4 regions of the Shewanella sp. DW31 genome follow, and region 3 is predicted to be linked to each of the others. Evidence: predicted binding sites of a transcription regulator. Region 3 holds the regulator's gene; each other region holds the start of a gene.
The links. The regulator sigma-54, encoded in region 3, starts transcription at its own class of promoters, with help from an activator protein. The targets are predictions, from matches to a motif close to GTTGGCACGNNNNTNGNNT.

Region 1 (8,252 bases), on a different contig from region 3:
AGTCATGGGGAGATATTTTCCCAATAGATTGCACTCGTAAGTTATCAATTAAGAACTGTAAAACATTCGGGTGATTAAGCACGGCTGGGTACATTAGGAAAATAGAGCTTTGATGAGGATTTTCTAAATGCTCATCGAGCACTTTTAAGCCTTGAGATTGGATCTGAGCCATTAAAGTGCCCATCAAAGGAAATAGCTGCGGATATAATTCAGGATCTTCCTTGCCCTTATTAAATAATTCTTTTAACTGCTCAAGCATTTCTTTTAATACTGATTGTGGGTTAGCAATAATGAGCGCTCCAACTCCGGCCCCCATAATGATTAAAATTTCAGCAGGCTGCCATAATGCAGACAAAGCTCCACCCGCCCAAACATATCCACCAAACACAGAAGCTAAAATGATTAACAGCCCAACTAGTTTACTCATTACGATCTTCTCACTTTTAAACTTTAGCGCTGCAATATTGTTTTTAACTGTGAAATAGCTGATTTATGCAGCTGGCAAATACGCGTTTCAGTCAATCCCAATGCCATAGCTATCTCTTTTAAATTCAGCTCATGATGATAGTAAAGCGACAGAATTAGCTGTTCTCTTTCATTTAATTTTGAAATAACTTTGATCAAAGTTTGCTTCAGCATTAACCGCTCAACATCATTGCTTCTATCTACTGGATGATCACCGCCCAATAGCAACTCATCTAAGCTTTTCATCGACTCTGCTTGCGTCGAGTATAAACGTTCCCGATAATCCTCCGCGCTCAGCCCAAGCGCACTGGCCACTTCAAGATCGCTTGGTTCACGTCCCATCTCTCGACTCAAACGTCTCACCACGTCATTAAGCTCATGGGCCTGCTGTCGAACAGGTCTAGGACGCCAATCCTGCCGCCTCAGCTCATCGAGTATTGCACCGCGAATCCGTTGCCCAGCGAAGGAAATAAATCCATTATCCAGCTCGCCAGGATACCGACGTGATGACTCAAGCAAGGCCATCATGCCAATTTGCTCCATATCCTCGAGGGATAACATCACGCCGCAGTGACTGCGCATCTGCGAGACTATACGTTTGATTAATGGCAAGTATTGTCGAATAATCTGTTGTTCAGATTGACGCTCTTCGACTGGATAATCACAGGTTTGTTGATATGCGAGTTGGCCCGCTGCTGTCATGATAAGGCCTCTTACTGGATCACCATGCGAGTAAAGAGTACTTCATCAATATCTGAAGGTAATTGGTTATCTGACAGCACTTTAACCATCAATATCAACGCCTCTGATTGTAAACTGTCAAGCTGATCTAAGTGGTTCAACTGCTCAAATGTTTTACGTGAGAACATCTTCATCATAGCGTTTCGTATAAGTGGATCTGACTCCAGCAACACCGTTTTCATATTGGGATTACGGCTTTTTAATGACATTTCAAGCAGCATGTAATGGGGATACTTATCCCCAGGAATCGATATCACAAACTTTTCTAACGGGTAAAACTTGGCAACTGGTACAGGTTCGACTTCAGGTTCCGATGCAAAAAGCTCTGCTAGCTTCCAATCTCCACTACTTGTCCCAATCCAAAATGCACCTGCGGTCGAACTAATGAGCACAAGTAACGCTAAAATTACCTTTACTAAACGAGATTTTAAAATTGCCATGAAACGACTCCGGCACTTAAGCCAATAAATCTAATTGGGATTTCTCTCTCGCCATCACATCGACTACATTATCCGTTGTAGTTTCAGCCGCTATCGACGAGGAGAATAATGCAGTTTCCTGTTGATGCTGTTGCGATTCTCCTTGGCCAATATCAACATCAATTTGACCGCCATGATCCATTGCTAAATCCACTCTCAAACGATCTAAACCATTGAGTAATGCATCTCGAATTGCCGGATTTACTGCATGCATTTGCACCTGTAAACGATCGCCCTCTAAACGAATATTGAGCTCAATCTTGCCGAGTTCTGGCGGATCTAACCTTAATTCGGCTTTCTTAATATGTTGATCGACTTGGAAACGAAGATGCTCTCTTAAGGGAGTAAGGATCTCCTGAGAGTGCTGTGCTAAAGAAGCCATGGGAGTGAGAGATACAGGGCCCCATTGAGTAACACTTGCAGCCTGCGTACCCGCAACCTGCTGAGATCCTATCGCATTAATATCTTTAACTTCATGCCCCCTAAGTTCTGCCAACACACGCTGAAACACTGACGAGTCAGATTTCAAATGGTCAAGATTCGCAGAGAAAGGTGCCAGCGTTGAATCCTGCATAAATGCGCCGCTCATTTTCAAGGGTTCACCACTCATACCCGCAGGCTGAGTCCGGCTTCCTGTAAGAGCCATAGATGAGGTCATCCCTGAGCTAAATAGGGTTCCTCTTTGATCTGTGGCTGAAAGCCCAATTAAAGACGCAGGAGTTCGACCTATCGGATCCGCTTTAACCGTTTCTGCGGGAAAAATCACAGGAACAAACGGCGCTACAGCAGTCGGTGAAACGAGACTAGCCTGAGGCGTGGCGGCTAAGCCATCTTGAATAATAGGCACTGAGTTAATCTCAGTATTTAACAGTGGCTGAGACAATACTGGTACAACAGGAACAAAAGATACTGAGTCAGATAAATTGCTATTAACATATTGATTTGAAAGAGTATCAGTATCTCTTTCTAAAGTATGTTCGGCATTCTGAGTCCACAGAGTTCCCTCTAACGGGAGAGGTGCTGCAGACAATCCGACTGGCAACCCCAACAGGGTAAATGACTCTGATTTATCTTGATCAACTGCACTTGCCACTTTAGTCGTCAAGCTGGTATTTGTGCCAACAGGACGAGTTGAAAGAAGATCAGAGATCATCCAAAGCTCCACTTACTTGTGTTAATTGATAGGCGGCTAAACCTGGTTGTTGCGCCTTAAAGCGGCCCATTTCAGCGGCTAATTCATCACGAGCCAAGATCAACTCTTGTAGCACTTGGGAATGAACCCGCTTTAATTCTGCACGTGCTAATTTCTGCTCAATATCATGAGCCTCACCAGCCTGTTGCAGTGCTTTAATCAAAGCGATGTTCACTTTTCGGACGCTTTCCCAATCCTGAGCATCTGCATATTGGCGTAAAGCATTCGCAAAACGCGCCCACTGCTTAATTGAGATTTGTCCATCCTTCTCTGACATTAGTAATCACCTGAGTCACTGGAACTAGCGCTTCAGCACTGTTTTCGACACTGGCGCTGACAAGCTGACGGCTACAAAAGTCATAGAGACGATGTAAACTCACGGCAACCTCACCACCATTTTCAAGGTCAAGCATAGAGTCCAAGCCATGCACGATATTAAGGCACTTATGGATACTCATTCCTTTCGCCTCAAACCTTTGGTATTCCATATGGCCAGCGGTCCGCTCTAGTTCTTCCAATAAACCATCAAGTAACATACGCACCATGTCATGGGTTGTTGCTGCCGCTACTTGTGCATCTAAAGCGGTTTGCTTGTAGGCATTAAATGGATCGTACTCATTTAACATTTTTTACTGCTTCCTATGAAAACAACTGACTTGCGGAATTAAACTGATTAATGGTGGATTCCATTGCCGTAAACTGGGTTAAATAAATCTGATACTTTTGATTCATTTGATAATCATGGCGCGCCATACTGTCATTCACACTTTTAATCTGCTTATTTAGCGCTTCCTGCTTTTGATCGATATAGCCATTAAACTGTGTAAAAGGTTTTAGGGTCTTTTCTATGCTTTTGATATAACTGTCAGGACCAGTAAACATGGCTTGTACTTTTTCTGGATCACTTTTAAAGCTATCAGTCAGCTTGGCATCATCAATTTTTAGTTTTCCGTCTCGTCCAATCTCAATCCCGATATCAGACAAACGCATGCCATTAGCAGCCGTTGCAAATACAGAATCACGTAATTTAGACTGGAGAAGGCGAATAGAGGTATCCCCCTTCAACACTCCAATTTGCGCTTCACTCACTGCAGTGGTTTTGTCTTCCTTATCTTTATCGGCAGAGCCAGAATCAGAGGTTTTAACGCCCATAGAACGAGTTAATTGATTAATTTGCGTCATTAAAGAATTAAATGAATCGACAAAATCCTTAACCGCTTTCTTATTCGCTTCAAAATCGTCTGTGACTTTAATCATGCTGCTTTCACCAGCCGCATGCACCTTGACTAATTCGAGGCTGACACCATCAACAACATTTTCTAGATAGTTACTACTGCTGGTAATACTGATACCGTTTAATGTGAGTTCCGCATCTTGTGCTGCACGACGTTCTGTCATGCCCCAATCGGCACCGTTAAACTCTACCTTCACTTGATTCGCGACACCCGATTCCTTTGAAGACAGCATAAATTCGATTTGGTTACCTGTGCGCACTAATGACGCTTGTACACCAGGATTACCCACTTGTTTATTGATCACATCGCGTAACTGAGACACAGAAATAGCCGCACCGCCATTAACCGTTGCCAAATCAATTTCCATACGCTTAGTCGGATCACTACCGACTTGAATACTGATAATACCCGACGTTGGCAACAATTCACTTTCAGAGGAATAGGCTTTAGTCAGTTGATGCGCTTGCGCAAGTTTATGCACGCTCAAATCATAGTTGCCCTTAGGCGCATCAGATTTAACTGTAGCGGTCGCATTCTCGCCCGTAACCGTAGCAATTTTGCCTTTAGCTGCATCGCCACCCATTTCACTCAGCTTAGTGGCCATCTTCTTCATATTATTTTCGAGCAACGTATAAGCATCTAACTGTGTTTTGCTGGCAGTTAGCTTGCCTTTGTAAAGCGTATCTTTACCTGCGCGGTCTGCGCCAATCAGTTGCTGAGCAAATTGTGCTGCATTCATACCTGAAATCATGACTACCTCCACTCGTTCTAGAGCAAAACGCATGCCAAAAACAAGCTACTGTTTTTAAATGAATTAAAATAATTAACTGGCCCAAACACAGCTAAATACTTCCGCATGAACACTTAAACAGGAAAACCATCTTCCACTTTGTGTTATCGAAAATTACCCCCTAAAACATGAACCTTATAGGTTTCAATCTCGGGTTTAGCGACTATCGACCAATACATAAACCGTGGCTAAAATAAAAATGCCAGTCAGCGCAACTAACTGGCATTTTAGCCGTGACCAATGACATCACTTGCCCAATAACATTAACGCAATAGACCCATGACTAAACCCGTATTCTGGTTAGCTGAAGACAGTACCGTTGTACCCGCCTGAACTAATAATTGATTACGTGTCATATTGGCAGATTCAACCGCGAAATCGGCATCCATAATACGGCCGGCAGCGGCTTTAGTATTTTCAGTTACGCTGGCAAGGTTAGCCGCAGTATGGCCAAGACGGTTAATGTTGGCACCTAAGGTTGAACGTTCTGTCCCCACTTTAGCCAAGAAGGTATCAACAGCCCCGATAGCCGTATTGGCGGCTGCAGAAGTCAACAAATCACCAGTAACTGTCTTATCAATAGCACCTAAGGTAACTGACATTTGCTCTGCTCCATCCGAGCCAATCTGAAAGGTCACACCTTTGACGAGTACACCATCAGTAGCATCTTTAAATAAGTTATTACCCGCATAGGTTGTATTTTCTACAATACGGGTAATTTCTGCATTTAATTGCTTAAATTCATCATCCAACGCTTTTAAATCTGCTGTAGAGTTAACGCCGTTTGATGCTTGAGTCGCCAATTCTTTCTGGCGGTTAGCAATGGTCGTTAATTCTTCTAACGCACCATCAGCGGTTTGCAGCATAGAGGTCGCATCAGAAATATTGCGTGAGGCCGTTTCCATGCCCTTTACGTTAGCGCTCATGCGGTTAGCAATTTGCAAACCCGCTGCATCATCAGATGCGCTATTGATACGTAAACCCGTCGACAGACGCTCCATAGCATTAGTTAATAGATTATTACTTTTATTAACAGCACCTTGTGCAACAATTGACGCGTAATTAGTGTGAACACCTAACATATCAGCTCTCCTAGAAAAAACAGTTATCTTGGCTATGCCTGAATCCCGGTATAGCTCCATAACTAAGTAAGGCGACAGCAACAGCGCAAAACTAAAACTTATTTAAAAATAGATGGGATCACCTCTATAAAAACAGACTTAAATGGCATCCACAAAACGCCATAAAAAATGCCAGTAAGCTAAGCTTACTGGCACTTAAAACTAACTCAACTCGGCGTAATTAACGCAGTAGCCCCATCACTAAACCTGTATTTTGGTTAGCAGAAGACAGTACCGTTGTACCCGCTTGAACTAATAATTGATTGCGGGTCATATTGGCAGATTCAACCGCGAAATCGGCATCCATAATACGTCCAGCGGCGGCTTTGGTATTTTCAGTCACACTGGCAAGGTTAGCTGCAGTATGTCCAAGACGGTTAATGTTGGCGCCTAGTGTAGAACGTTCTGTACCGACTGCTGCGATGAAAGTATCAACAAGGGCAATTGCCGCATTCGCGCCAGTAGTTAAATCACCAGCAGCCAGCGCTGCATCATCTATGGCTGTTGTTGTAACAACCAATTTTTCACCCGTTCCGGCACCAATTTGGAAGGTAACACCAGCCTCCAACTTGGTGAATAAGTTATTACCGGCATAAGTTGTATTATCGAGAATACGGGTAATTTCGGTGTTTAATTGAGTAAACTCATCATTCAGAGCCGTTAAATCATCAGCAGAGTTCACACCGTTTGCCGCTTGAGTGGCGAGTTCTTTCTGACGATTAGCAATGGTCGTTAATTCTTCTAACGCACCATCTGCAGTTTGTAGCATAGAGGTCGCATCAGAAATATTACGTGAAGCGGTTTCCATACCTTTAACGTTAGCGCTCATGCGGTTAGCTATTTGCAAACCAGCGGCATCATCAGATGCGCTATTGATACGTAAACCTGTCGATAAACGCTCCATTGCATTAGTCAATAGGTTATTGCTTTTGTTAACAGCACCTTGAGCAACAATTGAAGCGTAATTAGTGTGAACACCTAACATATGTAGTTCTCCATTAAATAACGAGCATTTGGGTTAGACCTGAGTTCAGGCATAACTAACTAAAGCGACTACACAAGCCCACAACTAAAATCGATATTTAAAAAATAGAGTGTATAGCACTGTAAAAACTAGACTGAAATGGCATGCACACCATAAAAAAATGCCAGCAAGCTAAGCTTACTGGCATTAAAACTAACACTGACTAATTGAATAACATTAGCGCAGTAACCCCATCACTAAACCCGTATTTTGGTTAGCTGAAGACAGTACCGTTGTACCTGCTTGAACTAATAATTGATTGCGGGTCATATTGGCAGATTCAACCGCAAAGTCGGCATCCATAATACGGCCTGCAGCGGCTTTAGTGTTTTCGGTAACGCTCGCTAAGTTAGCGGCAGTATGGCCAAGACGGTTAATGTTGGCACCTAAGGTAGAACGCTCAGTACCCACTGCGGCTAAGAAGGTATCCACAAGGGCAATCGCAGCATTGGCGGTACCACCTGTTAAAGTACCTGCGACAGTTTTAGGAATTGCGCCTAATTTAACATCCATTGTTTCCGTTGTTCCGGCGCCAATTTGAAATTTCACGCCCGTACCAGAGGTCAATACACCAGTATCGAATAATTTATTACCGGCATAAGTGGTATTTTCTACAATACGCGTTATTTCGGCGTTCAATTGCGTGAACTCATCATTTAATGCCGTTAAATCAGCCGCAGAGTTAACGCCGTTAGAGGCTTGAGTAGCCAATTCTTTCTGGCGATTAGCAATGGTCGTTAATTCTTCTAATGCACCATCAGCGGTTTGTAGCATAGAGGTCGCATCAGAAATATTGCGAGAAGCCGTTTCCATACCTTTTACGTTAGCGCTCATGCGGTTAGCAATTTGCAGACCAGCAGCATCATCAGATGCACTATTAATACGTAAACCCGTCGACAAACGCTCCATAGCATTAGTTAAAAGGTTATTGCTTTTATTTACAGCACCCTGCGCAACGATTGAAGCGTAATTAGTATGAACACCTAACATAGTAGTTCTCCAGAAAATAACGATTGTTTTGGTTAGGCCTGAATCCAGGCATAACTAATTAAGGCGACATGAAAAGCTCTTCACTGAAGCCAAATAGCTTATTTTCAAAAATTAAATAATCACACTTAGGATTCGCTTCAAAAATTAGAGCAGCAGAGCGCTAACCTGTTCGCGGTTCGTATTTCCCTGCGCCATCAAAGATGTTACTTGATAGG
Region 2 (8,252 bases), on a different contig from region 3:
CCCAAAGCCTCAGTCTTGACTATAGCAGGATCACTACCAGTGTAGACACCAACAGAATTGAACTTGAGTACAGAGCCTTTCCAACCACCAGCAGTTTGAGCTGTGCCCGTTGCATCAGGCGTACCATCGCCGGTGGTATCTGTTTGATAAGTACCAGCAGGACCGGCTAGATCGACTTGTTTTCCATCAACAGCATAGTAAGCCACCCAATTGTTCTCACCATTGTACGAACCATCTTTAGGCTTAACAAAATAAGTTGTCATAATATGTGGCTCACCGAGTGAGTCATAAATTGTCATTGATGTAACGTTATTGTAGGTTTTTGCATCTAGAGGATCGAATGCCGCGGGGTCGAGTGCACTTTCCTTAGCATTTAAGTTCATTTGTAAAGTAACATTCTCAGTCTTTACAGGGCTACCCGCAGTGTCTGGTATTTGTACCGGCTTAGCCGTCGTTAAACTCACTGATGTTGAGTTCCCATCTTTATCCACTGGGAAAGTTTGCAAATAATTACCAGAAGAATCAACCATGTAATTATTTTTATCGACCTTAAATGCTCCAGCACGGGTAAACGAGTGGTCTAATGTACCCAGTTCAGAGGCTGTAACGAAAAAGCCACCACCTTTAATCGCCATATCAAGGGAGTTATTCGTCAGCTGTAAGCTACCTTGATGGAATTGCTGTGCCACTTGACTCGTAGCAACACCACCACCGACAGCAGTTTTAGCATTTGAAAAAATAGAATTAGCGTAAACATCCGCAAATTCAGCACGGGATTCTTTAAAGCCAATGGTGTTCGCATTAGCAATGTTATTCGCCGTAGTGTTTAAATCTTTCTGCGCGGCAGAAATGCCACTCAATGCAATGTTAAACGACATAATTCACCTCTACACTTGACTCAATTCATTTATGAGCGACTTACGCCCAATTCGGATACTGCAAAAATTCTTTTAGGCAAACTTAGGTTTCAGACACAGCTAACACATCGGTTAACTTGATACCCATACCGCCTCTCAAGTTAAGAATCGCGCCAGTACTGGCCGTACCGAGAGAAACGCTGGTCACATGAGCATAGGTCGAGACTGGCAATTCTTGGGATTTCCCATCCACTAAACCACTCGCCTTGATCGTATAGTTACCTGCGGTTACAGGGTTTCCATCTTTATCGAGGCCATCCCAGTTAACATCGACATTGCCCCCCTTACTGCCATCAACTTTAAAGGTGGTCACAACTTGGCCTTTCTCATCCTCAACACGTACAGTAACTTCAGGAATTTTAGCTGGCGTGCTAATCACACCTTTTATTGTTGGGCTTTCAGCTGAAATGTTACCTGTATCAGTTGGGATCAATACCTTGCGACCAACAAGTCCTGATGCCTGTAATGCTTGGCTTGATGTCATAACACCGTTTAAATTAACGATTTCCTTATTCAACTTAGTAATACCATCAACCGTCGAGAATGATGCCATCTGTGCAATCATTTGGTCGTTGTCGACGGGCTTAAAGGGATCTTGCATCGATAACTGTTGGCTTAATAACGAGAAAAAGTCATCTTGAGTTAACTGCTGGCTTTTTGCTTCCGGTACTATTGAATCTTTTGGCAAACGTATGCCATCAAGAAACGGATTACCCGTTGAGCTGGTTGATGAATTCGTCGTAACGGCATTTGGCTGACTCTTATTTTGAGCCGTCTGCGCCGACGCTTGGTTAATTTGATTAATGAGGCTCACAGCTTACCTCCTAAGTAACACATGTTATTTACCCATCCCAAGTGTTTGTTGCAGCATAGACTTAGCTGCTTCAGCGACTTGAACATTCATTTGATATGAGCGCGAAGCAGAAATCATATCTGCCATTTCTTCCATGACATTAACATTCGGTTTATAAATAAAGCCGTCCGCATCCGCCATTGGATGATCGGGCGAATATTCTTTCAGTAGTGGTTTATCACTTTCTACAATGCCTTTTACCGCAACGCCTTGAGAAGCTTGTTGCTGACTTTGGGCTTTAGCCATTTCGGCTTCAAAAATGGGATGACGGGAACGATAGGTCTTATCTACACTACTCGAGACGGAATCCGCGTTGGCTATGTTGCTCGCGGTGGTGTTTAGCCTGACCGATTGAGCAGACATTCCCGAGCCAGCAACATCAAATATGCTAAATAAACTCATGATTAATCCCCTCTCAACGCTTTCTTCATGCCACTAAACTTACTGTCTAAAAAACCTAGCGACATTTGATATTCAAGTGCATTTTGCATGAATGCCGATTGTTCCTGTTGGATATCAACAGTATTACCATCACCGGTATCGGGTTGATTTGGCACACGGAACTTAACAAATTGCCCAGTCAACTCCGCAAGCCCAAAATGCTTATCTGGCTCTTGCATTTCAAGACTATTTCGCTGCTGCTGTTGGCCTCGAGCGGCCTGCATTGCCGCAGAAAAATCAACATCGCGGGCTTTGTAATGTGGCGTATCTGCGTTAGCGATATTGCTTGAAATGACTTCAGCCCGCTGCGCTCTAATACCGAGAGTGTATTGATGCACACCCAGTGCATTATCAAAATTGATCGCCATAAAATTGCCTCCTCGTGTTCTCACGAAAATAAAGCAATTCATGTGCCAACATCAGGAAAATTTTGAGAATAACAACAAGGATGAGCAAGTGATGGGTAAAAAATTACCGACAATTGTCGGTAATTTTCTTTAGAGCGGCTGAGTTAAGTCTTTTTCTGGTAATAAATGCCAGGGTTACAACGAACCATATCAAACTCGTCCGTTAAACCAGCGATAGATTCTGATGCACCGAGAAATAAAATCCCTTTGGGATTGAGAGCGGCAGCGAATTGCCGCAAAATTTTTGCCTTTGCCTCTGGTGCAAAATAAATAAGCACATTGCGGCAAAAGATAATGTCGAACTTGCCAAGCAGACTATAACTCTCAAGCAAATTATGCGCTCTAAAGTTCACCAACCGCTTCACATTATCCTTTAACTTCATATTGCCTGAAGGTAATGCATCAAAAAACTGACGCTTACGTTCTTCAGATAAACCACGAGCTAATGCCAAACTATCGTACTCGGCATTTTTGCAGCGTTCTAACATGGAAGGAGATAGATCCGTTGCTTGAATCGAAGCACTACCAGCCAAGGCACCAGGCTTCTTCTGTTGATACTCAAGAATAGTCATAGCCAATGAGTATGGCTCTTGGCCTGACGAGCAAGCCGCAGACCAAATTTTGAGCGGACGCCCCAGACGACTGTATTCAGGTAGTAGGACATTATTCAACAACTCAAATGGATAACGATCACGGAACCAAAGGGTTTCATTGGTCGTCATAGCATCGATCACTTCAGCTCTGAGCGCACGCTCAGTAGGCTTCATCGAATGCTTAACCACATCAGATAAGGATGGCAGGTTATATTTGCCCATCAAAGGAGCAAGACGACTGCGCACAAGATATTGCTTATTTTCACCCAGTACGATGCCGCTGTGTTGCTCTAAGAACAACCTAAATTGATTATATTCAGCCTCAGCGAGTGATTTATTTGGCACATTCACATCCTAAATCCTATAGCAAGCACCAAAATCAGTGCGAAACCATCATGTTATAAAGTCGAGATTATAGCGTAAAGCGTATCTAGGTACTAACCTACAGCAATTACAAACTTAAATGCTTATTCACAGCAGCGGCCAGTTCGTCAGGATTAAACTTAGCGATAAAGTCATTGGCCCCCACTTTTTGAACCATTGCCTGATTGAATACACCACTTAACGAAGTATGCAGTACCACTTTAATATGCTTAAGCTTAGGATCATCTCGGATTTCAGCTGTCAGGGTGTAGCCATCCATTTCAGGCATCTCAATATCAGAGATGATGAGGGGTATCTCATCGGCCACATTATCCATCTCTTTGGCGATCTCTTTAAGCTTGTCTAATGCTTCGCGACCATCTTTTGCGGTATCAATTTGTAAATTCAATGACTCGAGTGAACGAATAATTTGTTTACGCGCCACGGCAGAATCATCAATAACCATAATATGGTAATGCTGAGTTCTGTCGAGGGTCAGTTTTTCATTGGCTTCTTCACTGATAGCCGTTTTAACCGGTGAAATCTCATCTAAGATTTTTTCCACATCGAGAATTTCAACTAATTCACCTTCAATTTCAGTCACCGCTGTCAGATAGGAATAACGGCCAGCACCTTGCGGCGGAGGCATAATCGCTTCCCAATTCATGTTGATGATCCGCTCAACAGAACTGACCAAGAAGCCTTGAACACTACGGTTATATTCAGAAATAATGATGAAACAGTTTTCAGTGCTCGCTAAAGGTTTTCCCCCTGTTGCCGCACTCAAATCAATCACTGAAATGGTTGTTCCACGAATATGAGCAACACCCTTCACATAAGGATTAAGTTTAGGCAAAGTGGTCAGTGGTGGACACTGCAGTACTTCTTTCACTTTAAACACGTTAATCCCAAACCGTTGACGACCGTTTAATTTAAAAAGCAGCAATTCTAAACGGTTTTGTCCAACGAGCTGGGTTCGTTTGTTGACTGAATCAAGAATACTCGACATAACTCTGCCTTGTTGTTCTGTTTATGTTCGGCCCTATAACTCAGTTGAGTATAGGCATATTAATTGCTTACGTCTTATCTATCGATAAACATAGTCGAAACTGAGTCAATCTTCTGACAGTGATGCAAATTATTATTACAGTGGTCAGCTTCGAACTTAATAAAAGTATAGGTGCATTCTGGCGTTACAAGCTAGTCTCTTCATTATGAAAGTAAATTTAGTCTGTTTTTTTAGTCTTTTCACCCTCTTCATGCCCGCTTTTGCGAGTGCAGAGCCTATTGTCCCCACCGTATCGGCAATCTCAGAATTAGCTAAAGCGCTTATTTCAGAAAAAATATCCGTTCCAGAAAATGCCAAAGTAAATATTTCGCCACAGATGGTTGACGCAAGAATGCTGCCGTCACAATGTTCGTCTCCAATGAAAGTTGAACTGGCTAGCGATAGGGAAATTAGCCGTAATAACACCTTAAAAGTCAGCTGTGATACGCAAGACTTAGCTTACCCTTGGCAAATCTATATCTCGGTTCGGGTGGATATCTTATTCCCCGTTGTTGTCTCAACCGAAATCTTAGCACCAGGCGAACTCATCTCTCCTAGTCAAGTAGAAGTCCGTTACATTGAACAAAATAGCTTGAGAGGTGCCGAATTCGATGACCCGAGTAAATTGGCTGGCGTGCGAGTAAAACGACGAGTAGCAAAAGATAATCCCATATTAAGCAACAACTTATGCTTCGTTTGTAAAAATGATTCGGTATCTATCTACGTTCGTTCTGGCTCATTCGAGCTCAAAACAGTGGGCGAAGCCCTACAAGATGGCAATAAAGGTGATCGGATCAGAGTCAAAAATAGCAGTTCAAACAAAGAACTAGATGCTATAGTCACAGGCATTGGCGAAGTTGAAGTAAGAATGTAAAATAATCTAAAGCTTTTTTGTAAGCTGCCGATACCCCAGTTAAGAAATCCCGTACACACGACGCTGGAGCCTAAAATGGCAATTGATATTAGCAAACTCAACACTGCAACGACTGCGCAAGTTCGTTCAGGCGCAACGAAAACGAGCAGCGATCAATCTGCTCAAGTTGCTACAAAATCGACAACACCACAGAGAAGCGATTCAGTGGTCATTACGGCCCAGGCACAACAACTTCAAGGAGCTCAGACTAAAATGGCTAGCCTTCCTGAAGTTGATCAAAAGAAAGTAGCAGAAATCAAACAAGCTATTGCCGAAGGTCGCTATAAAATTGACCCTGAAAAGTTGGCTGCCAATATTGCAAGTTTTGAAGCCGAACTTAATGACTTAAATAAAGAGTAACTATGACTGAAATAGCTAAACTGGTAGATCTACAACACGCCCATTTGGCTGTTCTTAAGCAAATCATACTCAAGGAAAAAGGCGCTTTGGTTGACCAAAACGCCGATTTACTGTTTTCCCTTGCTAACGAAAAATCGCAATGTCTGAAAGAACTAAAGACTAATGATGATATTCTGGCAAAACACAGTGATAAATCGCTACTCACTCAGCAAGTCGAACTCGTGCATAAAATGGCCGAGATCAAAGACGCATTGACTGAATGCAAAGAATTAAACGAACAAAATGCCAGTTTAATTGAGATGAATTTAGCGAGTTTAAATCGCTTTGCTCAAGCTTTACAAGCCAGCAGAAACGCCTCCAGCCTCACCTATAACGATAAAGGCAAGACCTCGACTATCTCAAGTTTAGGCAATGATTTAAAGGCCTAACAAGCGCATCACTCCCACTTAGCATTCCCTTTTCTAAGCTCTGATTAGATATTAATGTCTTGTACAAAAAGAAAAGCCGCGTAAATACGCGGCTCAATACATACTGTTGAACATACATTCAATAACGCTAGAAATACGTCACTTCCTTCACTCGTTGTGGACGGTTCTGTTGTTGATAAAGCGCCCAAACCTGTGAAAAATCAAGTTCTAACTCAGTGACATAATGCTCGCCTGCTGGATAACTCTTAACGACTCGTGCGCCGCGGATCACGCCAGAAACTGACGCTTTGACATTATCGTCCGTCAACATCCAATCACTGACACTGCTGTTTGCCGTTATTTTCTGCCCATAAACTTGTTCCGCTAATTCACGATAAGCCACAATTTTTGATGCCTGCATAGCCATCAACACTCTTTGTGATTGCTCTTTAGCCGGTTGAGTCGCTAACGGCGCATATCCTATAGCCGTTAACTTAGGAAAACTCGGCGGCGGCACATCTTCCCATTGCACATATCTATCTTTAGCAGCGCAGCCAGTTAGCATTAGCCCCGTGATAAGTAATAAAAGGTAGTGTTTCATTTTCCATCTCCTAAGACACGTACTTCATTCATGCCCGGACTCGCCTGACGATATAAGATGCCATTTTGTGACACAATTTGCTCCGAAGGCTGCATGTAGTTTGACAACTCTTTTTGAGTCACAAAAGTTTGAGATGCCGATACCACGCGATTGTTACTAATGTTCACAATCCGAGTATTGATCGCCATACCATTGGTTACTACGCTCATAGTCGAAACGACAAGATGCTCAACAGGAAGATCTTTCGACAATTTTTGCCAATCTCGCGTCAAAATAAAATCCCCTTCAGATGTGACTCTCAAGCCATCAGCTAAGTTTAAATCCACCACATTAAACTGAAAACTATGGAGCGACGTCATTAATCCTTGCTGTAACTGTTGTGCTAACGCATTAGTGCCATTCAAATCGTCCACTAATACTGGTGTTGCAACTACGATAGGTTGATCAGAACGCAAAGCATCATTTTGCTTAACGAGCTCAGTCACTATTCGCTGCGCTAAATGGTTAATCACTGCCGTTGGCGGCAACCCATTGCCATCCACTAAACTCGGTTTGGGCGGTGTAACCGGTTTAGCTACACATCCACCTAACATTATCAATGTTAAGGGAATAATCACACGCTTTAGCATTGGATTTACCTCATCTATGGGTGCATTGGCAGTCAAGTGACTCACTTTCTAAGCTTCAAATTTTTAATGAGTAACAAAAACCAGCAATCTTTGGACCAATATTAACCTCAGTCCGACAATATTCTTCTATTACGCAGTATATCGACTGTAACACTGGAAACTTTATCAAAAGTTCTCATACTCAGGCACGAAATTTGCTTTATTGACATATTAGATTAAGAGTCAGAAAACTGGCTCGATTGGTAATATCGCCATTAGCTTAGCGATAAGGATTGAATTGATGCACATACCAGGTTCAGCTTCGCTCATCATTTTGAGCCTTTTACTACTTTCTTTGCCCACCAGAGCCGAATGGATAGAAGCCAGCGGAGAAGCAACTATTATCAATGGTAATACAGCTCAAGCAAGGGAAGAAGCAATTAATCAAGCAGTTAGCTATGCGACATTAAGCACAGGTATTCAAATCTCCAGTGAGCAACAAACCTCTAATGGTAACCTCACACAAAATAACTTTGCGATAAATCGCAACGCCCAAGCCATAAACATTCAACTCGTTAGTGAACAAATTCAGGGAAATAAAATATATGTATCCCTACGCCTCGATCTAAATGATGATCCAACACAACAGTGTCCTAATGGCCAATTAAAGGCCGCTATTTTAATACCTCAAACACAAATAAAAGATCGTTCTCAGCTTAGATATGGACAACTTTCAGGCTT
Region 3 (8,252 bases):
AAGGATGCAAACGGCGGGTTTCGCTGTAACGCTTGAGCAGAATTTTATCGCTGGAGTTAAGGAAGAAGCTCGTTAACTCAGTATCTGGAGGTAGGCTAGCGAGTTGTTTTACTAAGACCTTATCCTGCTCAGGCATGTTACGCACGTCGACACTGATGGCGACGAGATCGTTACTGCCCTTGAGTTGCTCAAGCAAACTGCCAATCAATGGCAAGGGAAGGTTATCGACACAATAATAGCCGAGATCTTCGAGTACCCTAAGGGCGACAGATTTGCCTGAGCCTGAGCGGCCCGACACTATGACCAGTTTCATCCAGTGATTACCTGATAGAGTTCCGTTTCATCATGCGTCTTGCGTAATTGCTTTAATATTTGCTTGTCGCTCAGCTTTTCGGCCATGCAAGACAAGGTACTTAAGTGCTGCTGACATTGGTCTGCAGGCACCAGTAGTGCAAATAAAATATCAACAGGTTGCTTATCGATAGCATCAAATGCTATCGGCTCTTCACACTTAATTAGTATGGCAATGGGCTGATCTATATCGGCTAGTCGACCATGTGGAATGGCGATGCCGTTACCTATACCTGTGCTCCCCATCTTTTCGCGCGCCACTAGGCTTTCGAATATCTCTTGAGATGAGAGGGTCGGGTACTGGGCAGCGACTAAGTCGCTGATGAGTTCCAGTACCTTTTTCTTGCTGCCCGGAGTGGCGCAGGTAGTGCACTCCGGCCGCAGTATGGTACAAAGTTCCATTATTAGTGTTTTGTTAACTTCTCTTTGTGTTTAATAACCTGACGGTCAAGCTTGTCAATCAGGGCGTCTATAGCGGCATACATGTCAGCATGCTCTGAAGTAGCAAAAACTTCACCACCTATGAGGTTTATTCTCGCTTCGGCAATCTGTTGCATTTTCTCAACATTGAGCACAACGTGCACATTATTGATCTGTTCGAAATGGCGTTCAAGTTTTGAAAACTTTTCTTCTACATATGCACGTAACGATTCGGTAATTTCGACATGGTGTCCACTTAGGTTTATTTGCATAGAAACGTCCTCCGATATCCACTGTAGGTTATAAACTTTTACGCTGATTAGAAGGTGGAATAAGCATAGCCTCTCGGTACTTCGCAATGGTTCTGCGGGCTACGTTGATCCCTTGTTCTGCCAGAAGTTGTGCCATCTTACTATCGCTTAATGGTTTTTTCTGGTTTTCCGCTGCCACCAGTTTCTTTATAAAGGCTCTGATTGCTGTGGATGAGCACTCACCACCATCGTCAGTACCGACGTGGCTAGAGAAGAAGTATTTTAGTTCAAAAAGTCCCTTAGGGGTATGCATGTATTTTTGAGTTGTGACCCGTGAGATGGTGGACTCATGCATTTCTACCGCTTCGGCAATATCGTTAAGCACCATAGGTTTCATGGCTTCTTCACCGTACTCAAAGAAACCTTGCTGATATTGCACTATGCAATTAGCAACTTTAAGCAAAGTATCGTTACGGCTTTCTAAGCTCTTAATAAACCATTTAGCCTCTTGCAGATGGCCGCGAATAAATTGGCTATCGGCTTGGTTTTTGGTACTGCGTGCCATAGAAGCATAATGTTGATTTACATTGATTTTTGGCATGCAGTCAGGATTAAGCTCAACGACCCAGCGGCCATTTTTCTTCGACACAGACACATCTGGGATAACGTATTCGTCATTATTGGGCGTGATCAACAAACCTGGGCGAGGATTGAGGGTTTGGATAAGTGCTATACCATCCCTTAATTCATCTTCTTTTAATTTAGTCTTACGCATCAATAACCTAAAATCACGGGCGGCGATCAGATCTAAATGATCTTTGATCAGCATACGGGCGTTTTCTAGGTTGGGAGTATCAGCGGCGAAATGCGACAGTTGGATCAGCAGGCATTCACTTAAATCGCGGGCGGCAACGCCTATGGGATCAAAATGCTGAATACGCTTGAGTACGGCTTCGACTTCGTCAAGCTCAACTTCAGGATTGCCCATGGCTTCGAGAATTTCTTCAGTGCTTTGGGTGAGATAGCCCTGATCGTCGATGGCATCAATAATGGCGGTGGCAATGGCTAAATCGGTTTCAGAAAACGGCGTGAGGTTTTTTTGCCATTCTAAGTGTTCGTACAAACCTTCACTGGTCTCGCCTTGGAAGGGCATATCGTCTTCACGACTGCCGCCGGGGCCTGAGTTTGGGGAGGCGGTAAACACTTCATCCCATGTGGTGTCCATGGGGAGCTCATCGGGCATGGATTCTTTGGTTAGCGACTCTGCCGTATCTATGGTGGAGCTGTCTTTTTCTGGTGGCAGAGTGCTAGATTCACTGAAATCCGTATCGGATAGCGTTTGGTTTACAGGGGTTTTAGTGGCGTCGAATTGATCCTCTTCCAGCTCGAGAAGGGGATTAGAATCTAATGCTTGCTGGATCTCTTGCTGCAGTTCTAATGACGACAGTTGCAACAGACGTATAGCCTGTTGTAGTTGTGGCGTCATGGTTAACTGTTGACCCAGTTTGAGCTGGAGTGACGCTTTCATGTTACCGCTGATCCCTACGTTATTATTGTTGGATGAGGTCGCTTATTATTATCTTGAGTGAAGCCCAATGGCGGTATAAATTGCCTCCATTGGCTTCGCTCGATTAACTATAGCCTGAATTGTTCACCTAAGTACACAGCCCTAACTTGCTGATTGTCTAAGATCTCTGCTGGAGTTCCTTCGGCAATCAGGTTTCCGTGACTCACAATATAAGCATGTTCACATACATCTAATGTCTCGCGGACATTATGGTCTGTGATCAGTACGCCAAGGCCGCGACTTTTGAGTTGTTCGATAATCTTCTTGATGTCGATAACCGAAATAGGATCGACGCCGGCAAACGGTTCATCGAGCAAAATGAACTTAGGATTAGCGGCTAAAGCCCGCGCAATTTCGACGCGACGACGTTCGCCACCCGACAATGACATGCCTTGGCTGTCACGGATGTGGGTGATATGAAACTCTTCGAGCAGATGTTCTAGTTCTTCTTCTCGTTCTTCGTTTTTAAGTTCTTTACGAGTTTGCAGTACGGCCATGATGTTGTCATGAACAGTTAGCTTACGAAAGATACTGGCTTCTTGCGGTAAGTAACCTATGCCTTTGCGGGCACGCAGATGCATAGGATCTGCGGTTAAATCATCATCGTCGATAAAGATATGTCCCTTATCGCTCTTCACTAGCCCGACAACCATGTAAAAGGTCGTGGTTTTACCTGCACCGTTTGGACCGAGTAGGCCAACGACTTGACCGGTTTTTACCGTCAGACTGACGTCTTTAACCACTTGGCGACTCTTGTAACTTTTCGCCAGATTTTGTGCTCTTAAGGTGATTTGGGTCATTTAGAGTCCTGCTTTTTTACAGGTTTATCCGCCGGAGCGTCTGATTTAGCATCATCTTGATAGTTTTCAGGCTGAATAATAGTGATTACGCGATCGTCACCACTGCCAGTACTCTCGGCCATCAATTTCTGTTGAATCATGTTATAGCGGATTAAATTGCCTGTAACTTGGCTACCCGCTTGATCTAATGACGCCATACCTTTCAGTGTTAAGGTGCGGCTTGCCATATCGTAACGAATTTCTTTCGCGCTGGCAGATGCAGGGCGGCCATCGTCTAATATTTGGCTATATGTAGCAGGGTTGCCTGTGGCGACCAAAGTTTTGCTATTTTCACCTTCAGCGGAAAATGCACGCAGTTCATTTGCTTGGATTTTTATTGAGCCTTGGGTCACTTCAACCGGACCAAAGAAAATGATCTGGTTGTTTTTGATATCCGCAGTTTGGCTCACAGCTTTGATTGTGACTTCTTGCTTTAAGTCGCCGACTTTCGCGAAAGCACTCATGCTCATAATTAGCATTAGGCTGGCAAGTAATACGTTATTTTGCTTCATATGTTCCTACTACCTGACTGGTCAATTGCACTTCTTGCGCGTTGAGGTCGGCATAAAGGCCTTGGCCTTGAATATTAAAATCTTTCCCTGTGACGTAAATGGTACGGTCAGAGGTCATTATCATAGTGTTGAGATCGAGTTCCAGATAACTGGTGGACAAGGTCTGAATCGGTTCTTCTGGGCTAATGGCATCGATAATAACATTATTTTCTAATACAACCTTGCCAGTTTCCTTGTTTAGCTTGCCCTGATCTGCCCTGAGTTGCCATTGTGCTTTACCTTGGTCTGGATAAACAAGATAAACAGGTTGAGTAAAGAAAGTTTGATTCGTTGAATCATAATGTTCCATGTGTTTCGCCGTCACACGGCTATTCACTAGTCCTTGCTCATTGAACTCAACACTGCGCAGATCTTCAACGATGAAATCTGGGGTATTTTGATCTTTTACTCTGTTATCGGAATCACCGCTGTGTTTGTTCTGCACTTGCCAGTAAAGCGCTAGTGCGGTTCCAAAAAAAGCGATAATCGCGAGTGTCACACGACTCATATACTCATTCCATGGGCCGAAGTGAATTTATTTTGACTTAGGAGTAACAGATCTGTGAGTTCACGCAGTGCACCGTGGCCACCATTGAGCGTAGTCACAAAATGGGCGTGTTGGCGTACATAGGGGTGGCCGTCAGCAACACTGACCGCTAAACCGACAACATTCATCACGGGTAGATCGACAATATCATCACCGATATAAGCCACTTCTTCTGGGGTGACACCATAAAGTGCGAGCAATGCTTCATAGGGCTCGAACTTATTGTCTACGCCTTGGTAAATATGGGTAACACCAAGGGCTGTCATACGGTTTTCAACGATTTTGGATTGACGTCCTGTGATCACGGCGAGGTTGAAACCGCTGGTGAGGAGTGAGCGCACGCCATAACCGTCACGGGTATGGAAGGCTTTGAGCTCTTCGCCGCTATTACTCAAGTAAATACGGCCGTCGGAAAATACCCCATCGACGTCACAGATTAACAGTTTAATCTTTTGCGCGCGTTGCCACACATCATCACTGATTGGGCCGTAAAATCCTTGCTGTGGCATTAAATGACTCCTGCTTTTACCATATCGAGCATGTTAAGAGCGCCAATAGGATGGCGATCTTTATCGATAACAATTAATCCGTTGATATTTTTTGAGTCCATCACTTGCAGTGCTTGGGCGGCCAACACATTATCTGTGATCGTGACGCAGTTACGGGTCATCACATCGGCAATGGGCGTCGTGCGTAAATTCACTTCTGCATCAATAACGCGGCGTAAATCACCATCAGTGAAGATACCAACCAGCTTGCGCTGATCATCAATAATCGCCGTCATGCCTAAGCCTTTCTTGGAGATTTCGTACAGAGCTTCTGTGATGCAAATATCGTGGTTAACGAGCGGTAAGTCATCACCGCTGTGCATGACATCGCAGACTTTTAACAATAACTTGCGTCCTAAAGCTCCGCCAGGATGGGACATAGCAAAATCATCACGGGTAAAGCCTTTCGCTTGTAGTAGCGCAATGGCGATGGCATCGCCCATCACTAAGGTCGCGGTAGTGCTCGACGTTGGGGCTAGTCCAAGTGGGCAAGCCTCTTCTGGGACTTCGATACATAAATGCACTTTAGATAATCGCGCCATATTCGATTCGGGTTTACCCGTTACTGCAATAACAGGTACTCCCATACGTTGGATGACCGGCATTAAGGTGAGGATTTCGCTCGACTCACCAGAATTTGAAATCGCTAAAATCACATCGTTATCGGCCAATACACCCAGATCGCCGTGGCTGGCTTCACCCGGATGCACAAAAAATGCGGGCGTTCCTGTGCTGGCGAGGGTGGCTGAAATCTTATTGCCGATATGGCCCGATTTGCCCATTCCCATGACAATCACTTTGCCTGTGCAGTTGAGGATCAACTCGCAAGCCTCTGCAAATTCAGCCGAATCAACATATTGATAAAGATTGTCTAGGGCTGACTTTTCAATATCGATAACTTTACAACCCCATTGGCGCAGTTGTGATTTGTCTACCATGTCTATCTCTCTTTTTGCATTGTCTTTGTCGCCCCATTGATGGGATTGGAATAGCACAATTTGGTACGCGATAAAGATGATATGTAATAGGCTTTCTGCCAAGTATTAGTTTGTTTTCAGACAATTTAGCTTATGTATTGCTGTGGTTAATTACCGAAAATAGCAAAACAATTGCGGCAGGCTAGAGCGATTGATCCGACTCGTCAAGTCCAGCTGCGTTAGCTATTCATGCACAATAACGTGTTTAGCGGCAGAAGGTCTTGAGCAATATCATCGTCTTTGTCGTTTATTTCAATGGATTTATCCCATATCGCAGCGGGTATTACCCCATGGGATGCCTCTTTTGCGCAATTGCGTATCGACTCTCCCCGATAAAAGTGGGCGAAGAGTGAGCTAAGTGCGAACGAATTAGCCAATACTGCCAATTCTGCAACTAGGTTGAAAACATTAAGTAACATTTTACCTGTGCAGAGTGAAAACTTAGGGCGCATTTTCGCTGTAAATGAGGCAAATTGAAAGTATCGCAGGGCGATAGTGTCGATTCGGTTGTAGGTTAAAGCGCAATTACGTACAATTTGCGGCTCTTCGATTGGTCAGTCTAGGAAGACTAGGATCACCTCATTTGCAAATGTCGGAATCAAGCATGACTCAAGAACAAACGCCGTTGGTTGAGATCCGTAATTTGGGGTTTAGCCGCGGTCAGCGTGTGATATATGAAGATATTAGCCTGTCCATTCCAAGGGGCAAGGTGACGGCGATCATGGGGCCGAGCGGCATAGGCAAAACGACCCTGTTGAAATTGATTGGCGGCCAATTAACGCCTGACCATGGACAAGTGTTATTCGACGGTCACGATATCCATGGCGTGAGTCGCAATGAATTATTTAGTCTGCGTAAGCGGATGAGCATGCTGTTTCAAAGTGGCGCGCTGTTTACCGACATTAATGTGTTCGATAACGTGGCGTTTGCACTGCGTGAACATTCTGGACTGCCTGAAGACATTATTCGCACTATCGTGCTGATGAAGCTTGAAGCCGTAGGTTTACGTGGTGCCGCTCAGATGATGCCAAGCGAGTTATCCGGTGGTATGCAACGCCGCGCCGCATTGGCTAGAGCCATAGCGCTTGAACCTGAAATGGTGATGTACGATGAGCCTTTTGCAGGGCAAGACCCAATATCGATGGGTGTGTTAGTAAAGCTTATTCGTGAGTTATCCGATGCGCTGAATCTGACTTCAATTGTAGTGTCCCACGATGTGGATGAAGTGCTTGGCATTGCCGATTATGTATATGTGGTGGCTGACAAAAAAGTCATCGCCCACGGTACCCCTGAAGAATTAAAGTACGCTGATAATCCGCAGCTGAAACAGTTTATTCAAGGTGCTCCGGACGGCCCTGTGCCGTTCCATTATCCGGCAAATGATTACCAGCAAGAATTAATGGCAAAAGGAGTTGGCAAGTGAAGTTAATCGACAGTATTGCCGACTTAGGCCGCAGCGCGATTGAGCTAGTGCTCGGTTTTGGCCGTGCAGGCCTTATGCTGTGGGGTGCGATTTTTCGCTGGCCACGCGTGCGTAAAGGTTTTCCATTATTAGTGCGCCAGATTTATGTGGTCGGTGTGCAATCCATGGTGATTATTTTAGTCTCAGGACTCTTTATCGGCATGGTGCTCGCACTGCAAGGCTACAACATCTTAGTTGGTTTTGGCACCGAAGAAAGCTTAGGTCCTATGGTGGCGCTCAGTTTACTGCGTGAGTTAGGGCCAGTTGTTACCGCGTTATTGTTTGCGGGACGGGCGGGTTCAGCATTAACCGCTGAAATTGGTTTAATGAAAAGTACTGAGCAGCTTTCCAGTTTAGAAATGATGGCGATTGACCCATTAAGGCAGATTATTGCACCGCGCTTTTGGGCTGGAGTGATCAGTATGCCATTGCTGGCGTTGATGTTTACCGCTGTAGGTATTTATGGCGGGCACCTTGTTGGCGTGGAATGGAAAGGGATCGACAGTGGTGCGTTTTGGTCGATTCTGCAGGCGTCTGTCGAATGGCGTCAGGACATAGTTAACTGCTTGATCAAAAGTGGTGTGTTTGCCGTAGTGGTCACTTGGATTGCGTTATATCGCGGTTATCAAGTGATCCCAAATCCGGAAGGCATCAGCCGTGCAACGACCCAGACTGTCGTTCAGTCGAGCCTCGCTGTATTGGCATTGGATTTTTTACTGACAGCCCTGATGTTTGGCCG
Region 4 (8,252 bases), on a different contig from region 3:
AAAATATTCAACAAAATAAATATAACCAGCAGAACCAGTACCCGCATGAAATTAAATTCACTACCTTTGGGAAGTGATTTTTGAGTAGTGTTACTAAAATCCTGCAATTTACAGTCTATCGCCTGCGCGCATTGCTGTAGAACTTGTTGTAATTCCTTTCTATCAGTACTGTCACCCAATATCAATTGAGCACCGTTGGGCTGGTGCAATTCTAAATAAGCCAGATAATGTTGGACAGTATCTTCCGCTTGGCGATTGCGACTGATCTGATGCCAGCGGGTGATTTGCAGCTGATAAAGTTGCACTGCTTTGATGTCCGGAAAGGCATAGGAACGCCACCGCCACAATCCCATATACCTCCCATTGAATAAACCTTTACCGAGCCACAATTGCTGTTGCTCGGCATCTAACCAACACTGTTGCTGAACAAACGCAGTCGGTAACACGGGTAACAATAGAAACAGTGTTACCCAGCCGAGAACGAGCTGTAGTATCGGATCGGGTTGTAAATAGGTTACTCTGGCGCAGAGTAAACCAAGCAGTAATAACCCAGCAGCAAACAGCCATAATAGAGGTCGGTACTGAGTACTCAGAGTTTGAATATAAAATGCATTTTTAGAAGGTTGATTGAGTTTCACTGAACTTGTTCCTTGTTCCAAAAATTATCTCACCATTCAATATTGACCTGTGCCAGTCACAATAAGTGGCATTGATAGTTTGCACAATCAACACCTAACTCATTTCTAGACGCTTTCGAGTTAAACCAAAGACTGACATCAACGTAAATAAACAGTTGCGATATAACTCATACTGCAAATATAAGCTGCAACTTTGCTGTTGCAGCTAAGGTGTTATTGACCCGCAGCAGTATCCTCACCGGTCCAGAGTCGCATGATACGATAAGGCGGTTTGGCTGTTTCGGCTTTTCCATTAAAGGCTTTTGCTTTATGCAATTGATTCACTGAAATATATAACCAGCCTGTTTCACCAAATTGCACACTATCTGGAAAATCCAGTAGTGGAGAACTGACCGCTGTTGTTAGTGTGCCTTTGTTATCTAGCATGGAAATGGCATTGTGGTTCAAATTGGTAAAGTAATGATTACCTTGTTTGGACGTTGCTGCGCCATCTGATACAGGCTTGGCTCCGACTAATTTTACCGTGGCGATAATTTTATCATTATTGCCTGTTTGTAAAGCTGCAGTCGATAACTGATACCAGTGAGTGCCATTCATTGCACCATAATAGAGTGTACTTCCGTCGGCAGATAAACTGATTGGATTGACCGCTACACTGGCAACTTTGCCATTAAACAATGTTGTTTTGTTATCTATGTTCATTACTGCATCCGTTTCGGCCTGCAGCGAGCTATGACCTGAAAAACGTATTGTATGACCATCGTCGATACGCACCGCTAAGAGGCCAGGGTTGGCGATATCGGCTAAATAAATCCAGCCTTTTTGAGAGTCGACAACCAGATCCTGCATAAAGCTGCCTTTAGGCGCGAGAGCTTGTGGTAGGACGATTTGTTTATATAGACTGCCGTCCTTAATGTTGAATCCCCAAATCCTTGTCTGGCCTAATTCTAACCCCATATCTGCGGTCCAGAGGTGTCCAGCTTTGTCCTGAGCAATACCTAATAAGGTATCAAATTGAGCAGTATTGGCTGTCGATGTTTTTTGCAAATCCATTGAAGGCCAAGCTTTATAAGCGTTGGTCTCACGATTAACTTCAATCAATTGCAAACCTGATGGTGTATCAAATGGATGTACTGTGGCAAAAATCCGACCTTGTGCAGTGACGCTGACATTGCCAGGTCGTATTGGCAATTCAGCGACTGTTTCAAGACTTCCTACTACTGGGGTGGCGTTTACAAAACTACTGGCTGTCAAAGAAAGCCATAATGCTGTTGTTAATAAGTGTTTCATATTCTATCTCCGCTTTTTCTGTTTAAGGGCTGTAGAATAGGAGTTATTATTTACAAAAAAAAGAGTATAAAGTTTAGCTCTGTTTCAATATTAATTTGATAATTAATATTTATTCAGCAGTCGTTTCACCGGTCTCGACTTGCTGCTCGTACTTGCTAAGCTTGTTGTAGAGGGTTTTAACGCTGATCCCCAGTTGTTCGGCGGTATCCGTTTTATTACCTTGAGTGGTTTCTAGTGCTTGATAAATAGCGATTCTCTCTAAATCATCTAAGCGCATGCCTTGGGGGATAACAACTTGTTCACCACCACATAAACCCACTTCATTCGTCTGAGGTAGCTGTAAATGGCTGGGTAAAATATCCTGATCGGCCAGAATATAGGCTCGCTCAATTGCATGTTTTAATTCGCGCACATTACCAGACCAAGGGTACTTAGCAATCATCTGAATACAGTCTTCAGCTAAGCTCTTATTCTGCTTTTCGGCCACGTTACGATAGGCAAGAAAATGCTGCGCAAGCCCAATAATATCCTCGCCACGTTCCCGTAAGGGCGGAACGCGAATGGGAAACTGAGCCAAACGAAAGTACAAATCTTCTCGAAATAGCCCTGCCTCTATCGCCACTATGGGATCACGGTTAGTCGCTGCCACAATACGTACGTTTGCACGTTGCACTTTGTCGCCACCCACAGGACGATACTCGCTATTTTCCAACACTCTGAGTAACTTCACTTGATGATCAATCGGCATTTCAGTGACTTCATCGAGAAACAAGGTCCCGCCTTCAGCCTGTTCAAATACGCCTTTGTGATCGCGATTCGCCCCCGTAAATGCGCCTTTGACATGGCCAAACAGCTCACTGTCGACCAATTCTGGGCTTAATGCACCACAGTTAATCGCAATAAAAGGCTCGTTCACCCTAGGGCTGGCAAGATGTATGGTATTAGCAACCAGTTCTTTCCCGACCCCACTTTCCCCAATAATCAGCACATTACTGCCTGTAGCAGAGACGCGACGAATTGTGCGGTATAGCTTGTGCATAGGAGCTGATGAACCAACAAGCAAACCGTACTGGTCTAGCTCGCTAGCAAAAGGATGTAGTCGATTAGGCGATGATGCTAAATACTGTGCAAAATCAGCAAAAATTTCGCTGATTAGCGGCATATCGTAAGGTTTGCGAAAGTGGTAACCAGCAAAATGAGACATTAACTGATCAAGATTAGGATTTGGCTGACCATCGGAGAGAAAAATAAACTCAATATTTGACATGGCCGCATTATCTAGCAGCACAAGGTAATCTTCACGACTAAGACTGGATAACTCAATAATGGCAACATCGACGTGATTTGCCCCAAGCTGCTCTATCCAAGGCAAGTCATCGACACTGCGTAGCTTATTAAAGTCAGCAGCGCCAGCAAGTTCGATGATTGCTTGCTCGGCGCCAACATCCTGCAAGTGATAAAAAAGTGTCAGTCGAGCCATGCGTATCTACTCCCTGTATGAAAAACTACTGTATGTCAGCCATGAAATTTTAACAACAGCAACGGTAATAGTTGCCGATGTTCTAAGATGATATCTCGATGAACTGAGAATATCAGTCTAAAAATCAGCCTGTTAAAATATCATTAAAAACGAGAACAGAATATGCATGGTAGCTGAACGAAACGAAATCAATTTACCCAAGCAGTTAAACAATCTATGTCGAACACTGGCATTAGGAGGCCCATAATGAAGTCTAATGTTGTGCAACATCAGACTGATATCCGCGCCGATATCATGTTGATCGATGAAATCATCAAGCTGAATCAAGAAGGACTCACATTTTACAACCAAGCGAGGAGGTATGTCGAAGACTATAATCTTAAGCGTGTTTTTTCCGCCAAAGCTAACATCCACCAACGAATGTTAACTCGGTTTGAACAGCTGAGACGTTTGGCTGACGAGCCAATTAATGGCCTAAGTCACACCGTGTCCGTCACTTATACTCAAGCAACAGAATTGCTGCAACAGTGCCAAATCTCGCAGGCAATGACCGCTCTTGTCGACATAGAGCAGCAAGTGCTAATCCAAATAAAACAAGCAGTAAGGCAAGCGCATCAGCCACAACTTGCAAACCAACTTGCAGAGGGTGCCGCTTGGCTGCAAATGAGTTACGACGGTACGGGATCGCTCAATCACCATTAATTCCCTGTCGCTAAGTGAGCCATATTTAACCGACTCCCCTCCACTTTTACTAAAGACATAATACCGCACTGATGAGTGCGGTTTTTTATGCTCGAATGATGGCTCAGCATGCCAGAAAAAATTACATTTTGTCGGTAAAAAAGACCGACCAAAAGGAAAATGCTAAGGTATAAAAACGCCAGACAAAACAATTAAAACATTAAAAATCATTACGTTAAAAACATTGGCACGATTGGTGCGTTATCTAGCTTCGAGAAAACAACGGAGGATATGATTATGAAAACTACAACAGCATCAGTACTAGTGGCTTTACTTGTCGGTTCAATCAGTTTAAATGTGGCTGCCGCCCAAGATTGGAAAGGCGGAACCAAGGATGCGTGGATCGATGGTAAAGCAGAAACCACTTTACTGCTCAACACGAATCTCAATTCCTTCGACATCATTACAGATGTCAAAGATGGTAAAGTGACATTAACAGGTAAAGTGGAAAGCAGTGTGGATAAAGCCCTCGCCACAGAGCTCATCAAGAGCTTAGATGGGGTGAAAGATGTCGATAACCAACTCACTGTGATGAATGAAAAAGAAGGCACCAGTGAAGTTGTTGCCACCTTAACTGACTCTAAAGTTGCCACAGTCATCAAAACGCGTTTACTGTTTTCAACTGACGTATCCGGCACCCAAATTAATGTGGATGTTGCCAATGGCATAGTCACATTGAAAGGTGAAGTTGCCAGCGATGCAGAACGTCAACTAGCACTGAAAATTGCCGAAAATACCGACGATGTGAAAAAGGTCGTTGATAAAATTAAAGTGGTTAAAAAAGTGTCTTAACTCTCGCGACAACGGCATTTTTTAAATTAAACGTATTTTAAGTAACAGCACGCCGATCTAGACTAAAGGTTCGATAGTGCTTTATGAAAAAAGAATCAAAAAAACCAGCCTCAGCTGGTTTTTTTTATGTCCATTTTCAGACTCAATCGAAAAGACTTACTCGCTTAAATTAAGAGGGGTGAATTAAGATGACTCGAATGATCATAAAGGAGAAGAGTTACAGAAAACTGAGCTAAAACACAGGCGTTATTCAAGCTTCAAAGCCAAACTAAGCTTCAAAGCCAAACTGGAATGCATAAAAATGTTGGCCATTCTCAATATTGATGGTCATAGTGCCAGTTAACCCCTGCAACTCCCCCGCCCCAGAATGGGGTACCACTTCTAAGATCAGACGATTTTGTCCATCGGTCATAATGCCAAAATGTTGTAATACAAAACTGCCCTGCTTACCGCACAAATTACCAACCACTTGTTCAATGGCCACATAGCCAGCTGAGCCCTTGACTGACGTCATAGCACTGAGCATTTCCCCTTTGCTGCGCCCCTCAAGCTCACCATAAAAGGTTTTATCTAAGCCCATACGTCCTAACGTCACACCACCAATGCCAGTAGCATAGGGGCTATCAGGAGTGAGCTTAACATCAAATTTCCCAGTGATTTTGCTAACTTGCATGACACTCTCCTTGTCGAAATCTTATGCTGACCTATTACCTGCTAACGCTTGCTATTGAAGCAAACATCACCCACAGACCGAAAAACAACTTAGCATAAGCCTGCGCAGATCCATAATGGCATTTACACGCTACTTATGTAGGCTAGTCTCACTCACTATCATCTCTATGGTTTTGACTATTTCAGGGCTTTCAGACATGGGTTGGTCAGACGCTCTATCACGATAAGTCACAGCAATTTTAAATGGGGCTTCAAAAGGATAAACAGGTTCAATACTATCCACCTCGATTCGATCGCCAAGCATGACACTGCCTAAGTGTTTCAAGCTATTGTGTTTAAAATCCAGATTAAACAATCCAAGATACCAAAATACGCCTGAACCTTGAGTCGTCACAATAAAGGGCGCCACAAAGGGCATAGTTTGCATTTTAGGATCATCTTGAATCGGTGCGTCACTTTGGGTGTCCGGCTCTAGAGCGGGATCGAAATTTAACGGTGTAATGCGTAAGTAATCAAGTAATGCTCGACCTTTTACCTCACCATCTTGGTAGTCGCCCATAGCAAACTCTGTTTGTTTGATCTTAATAAAATGAGTCAATGCAACGGACTTGCCGCCCTCAGGCAGCGTTATTTCAACAGGATTGGCGGTATTTAAGCTAAAGAGTTTGAGCATCACTTCCGATGCATTCGCCACAGGCTTTACCTCAAAAGGTGTCACAGTTTCGATCTCATTCGCCTGAGCCTGAGTTTTTTCATGCGCCATGGCTTCATCGTATTGCATGACCTTACCATCTTCCATCACCATATAAATATCATCATTGGTCATGTTGAAACGGTAAATACCCGCAGCAAGTAAGGCTAATACCACTAAGGTTGCCGCTATGGTTAATTTTACAAACGTACTCATCTTCTCTCCCCAATCGCGCTCGTTATGCGCTACTTTTCTAACACCGATAAACTTCAAATCAATGTCGGAGCAGTATTACAGATACTGAGTTAAAGCGAAGTGGGTAAAGTGTAAAAAATGCCGCTATTTTGAATTTTGTCAGGCTAAGTTCAGCAACATGCCTTTTACTCGACCAATATGATGGGCTGAGTAAATACTCAGCCCAATACATCACTACTTTTCATTTTTCCACAAGGCTGGGGTTTGGCTTGGTTGCCAATTGCTTTGGGAGAAATGCGCTTGCACTAAGGAATAGATTTTATCTTGATAGGACACAAACTCAGGTAGTTGATAATTATGCTGTTCCTGCCAAGCAGGGGCATAGTTATCTAGCGTATCAAAACGATATCCTTGACGTTGAGCTTCTTCAACAAAACGCTTAATTTTAGGCAAGTTGATGGTTGCACCTTGTCCTCGGTGAGCATTCTCAAACAGGAAGTCGTGGGTCAAGATCACCACTTTACCGTCGTGCAAACCATCGCTGCAATCTAAGTTCTGCGTGCGACTGTTAAGAGGGTTCATTGTGGTGCCCGCACAGGTGTTGATCACTTGATTGACTTTTGCCACCAGCTCAACCCCATCGGTCATGGATTCAGCAGGAAAGGCAACGCCCCAATCCTCAGGTCCCCAGTCTAGATCCCAGCCAAATATTTTATAGTCACTCTCGGCGAGCATGTTTTGAATTTGCACCGCAACTTGCGAACTGTTGGTCGAGGTTTCTGCGGTACAAGCAAAAGCGGGGTCCCAAGGCGGCACAGTATCGGATGTCGCACACAAGCCGTCGCCTTTGAGTTTACTGGTCACTCGCCAACCATTGGTGTAAGGCAAACGTGCCAACTTAGTCATCTTGTTATTGGGATAACTGGCGGCATTAGGAATAAGCTCAACCACTTTGGCCGTGTTCGTCACAAAATAGGTGAAATCGGTGGCCGCATCTTGATAGGATTTTACCGGCCAGAGTCCAACTTGATTACAATATGCCGCCCCAGATTGCACGCCATCAGTGCAGTTATGCAGCATATGATCGTAACTGTGGTTTGCCAGAATATGACCATCGTCTAGCAAACGTTGTAGGGCGACAGCCGCTAATGCCTCGTTTTCATCTCCTTCGCCATACATATGAAACGCATTAATAAAGAACGTCGCCTTAATATTGGCATCCTTTAACGCATCTAACAGCCCTAAGGTCGCGTCAATTGGACCATCATCAAAGGTAAGGTAAATGGTTTTATCGCTGGCGTAGGCCGCACTTAAGCCAGTACTCAAGCTCGCAACACAAAGCCCAACTGCAACGGCTATCGATTTCAGTTTCATGATTTCATCCTATAAATAATGTTTAAAGATGAATAAGTTAGTTCTCTTTACGCACTGGTTAATTCATAACCTGTAGACAGCGAGTTCACTCATCCGTTTAGCTTATCTATAGTGAGTAATCCCGCTGGCATTAGTTATACCATCCTAGCAACAAGCCATACTTTTCTACGCTAAGTCGATAAATCCTGCCTTTGCACCAGTTATACCAATCACATTAAATATCTAATCAGTTCAGAGCCTCACAGGCATTTCAATCCAAGGCGCATTGACGCAGAAATGGTTATTCATGCAACACCGGAGTGGGATGCCTGTGTGGCTCCCGAAGGGCGGCTGATGTTCACTACATGGCAACGCGCTTTATACTGCGTTTAAGGCTTTC

Region 1: fliD (flagellar filament capping protein FliD) is a predicted target of sigma-54. The motif match lies at 4,884-4,902, and genes of this name have one in related genera.
Region 2: flgA (flagellar basal body P-ring formation chaperone FlgA) is a predicted target of sigma-54. The motif match lies at 4,634-4,652, and genes of this name have one in related genera.
Region 4: GWI56_RS02535 (BON domain-containing protein) is a predicted target of sigma-54. The motif match lies at 4,333-4,351, and genes of this name have one in related genera.

The regions. Positions count from the first base shown of each region.
Region 1 is NZ_JADWMP020000014.1:53,878-62,129, forward strand. Features, by position in the region: gene motA (flagellar motor stator protein MotA) at 1-427, opposite strand, end outside; gene GWI56_RS12905 (RNA polymerase sigma factor FliA) at 451-1,167, opposite strand; gene GWI56_RS12910 (flagellar basal body-associated FliL family protein) at 1,179-1,646, opposite strand; gene GWI56_RS12915 (flagellar hook-length control protein FliK) at 1,663-2,838, opposite strand; gene GWI56_RS12920 (hypothetical protein) at 2,828-3,154, opposite strand; gene fliS (flagellar export chaperone FliS) at 3,123-3,503, opposite strand; gene fliD (flagellar filament capping protein FliD) at 3,517-4,863, opposite strand; gene GWI56_RS12935 (flagellin) at 5,166-5,984, opposite strand; gene GWI56_RS12940 (flagellin) at 6,205-7,008, opposite strand; gene GWI56_RS12945 (flagellin) at 7,225-8,037, opposite strand; gene GWI56_RS12950 (hypothetical protein) at 8,182-8,252, opposite strand, start outside.
Region 2 is NZ_JADWMP020000007.1:92,110-100,361, forward strand. Features, by position in the region: gene flgE (flagellar hook protein FlgE) at 1-878, opposite strand, end outside; gene flgD (flagellar hook assembly protein FlgD) at 961-1,731, opposite strand; gene flgC (flagellar basal body rod protein FlgC) at 1,756-2,172, opposite strand; gene flgB (flagellar basal body rod protein FlgB) at 2,175-2,579, opposite strand; gene GWI56_RS08115 (protein-glutamate O-methyltransferase CheR) at 2,723-3,562, opposite strand; gene GWI56_RS08120 (chemotaxis protein CheV) at 3,663-4,583, opposite strand; gene flgA (flagellar basal body P-ring formation chaperone FlgA) at 4,789-5,496, shown strand; gene flgM (flagellar biosynthesis anti-sigma factor FlgM) at 5,572-5,895, shown strand; gene GWI56_RS08135 (flagellar protein FlgN) at 5,898-6,323, shown strand; gene GWI56_RS08140 (LPP20 family lipoprotein) at 6,451-6,903, opposite strand; gene GWI56_RS08145 (FlgO family outer membrane protein) at 6,900-7,532, opposite strand; gene GWI56_RS08150 (flagellar assembly protein FlgT) at 7,813-8,252, shown strand, end outside.
Region 3 is NZ_JADWMP020000027.1:13,894-22,145, forward strand. Features, by position in the region: gene rapZ (RNase adapter RapZ) at 1-313, opposite strand, end outside; gene ptsN (PTS IIA-like nitrogen regulatory protein PtsN) at 310-753, opposite strand; gene hpf (ribosome hibernation promoting factor) at 756-1,043, opposite strand; gene GWI56_RS18785 (RNA polymerase factor sigma-54) at 1,072-2,550, opposite strand; gene lptB (LPS export ABC transporter ATP-binding protein) at 2,658-3,389, opposite strand; gene lptA (lipopolysaccharide transport periplasmic protein LptA) at 3,386-3,940, opposite strand; gene lptC (LPS export ABC transporter periplasmic protein LptC) at 3,927-4,487, opposite strand; gene kdsC (3-deoxy-manno-octulosonate-8-phosphatase KdsC) at 4,484-5,035, opposite strand; gene GWI56_RS18810 (KpsF/GutQ family sugar-phosphate isomerase) at 5,035-6,012, opposite strand; gene mlaF (phospholipid ABC transporter ATP-binding protein MlaF) at 6,656-7,474, shown strand; gene mlaE (lipid asymmetry maintenance ABC transporter permease subunit MlaE) at 7,471-8,252, shown strand, end outside.
Region 4 is NZ_JADWMP020000002.1:39,843-48,094, forward strand. Features, by position in the region: gene GWI56_RS02515 (hypothetical protein) at 1-638, opposite strand, end outside; gene GWI56_RS02520 (L-dopachrome tautomerase-related protein) at 852-1,928, opposite strand; gene GWI56_RS02525 (sigma-54 dependent transcriptional regulator) at 2,038-3,408, opposite strand; gene GWI56_RS02530 (glutamyl-tRNA reductase) at 3,655-4,110, shown strand; gene GWI56_RS02535 (BON domain-containing protein) at 4,387-4,941, shown strand; gene GWI56_RS02540 (DUF3224 domain-containing protein) at 5,210-5,614, opposite strand; gene GWI56_RS02545 (hypothetical protein) at 5,744-6,520, opposite strand; gene GWI56_RS02550 (polysaccharide deacetylase family protein) at 6,734-7,873, opposite strand.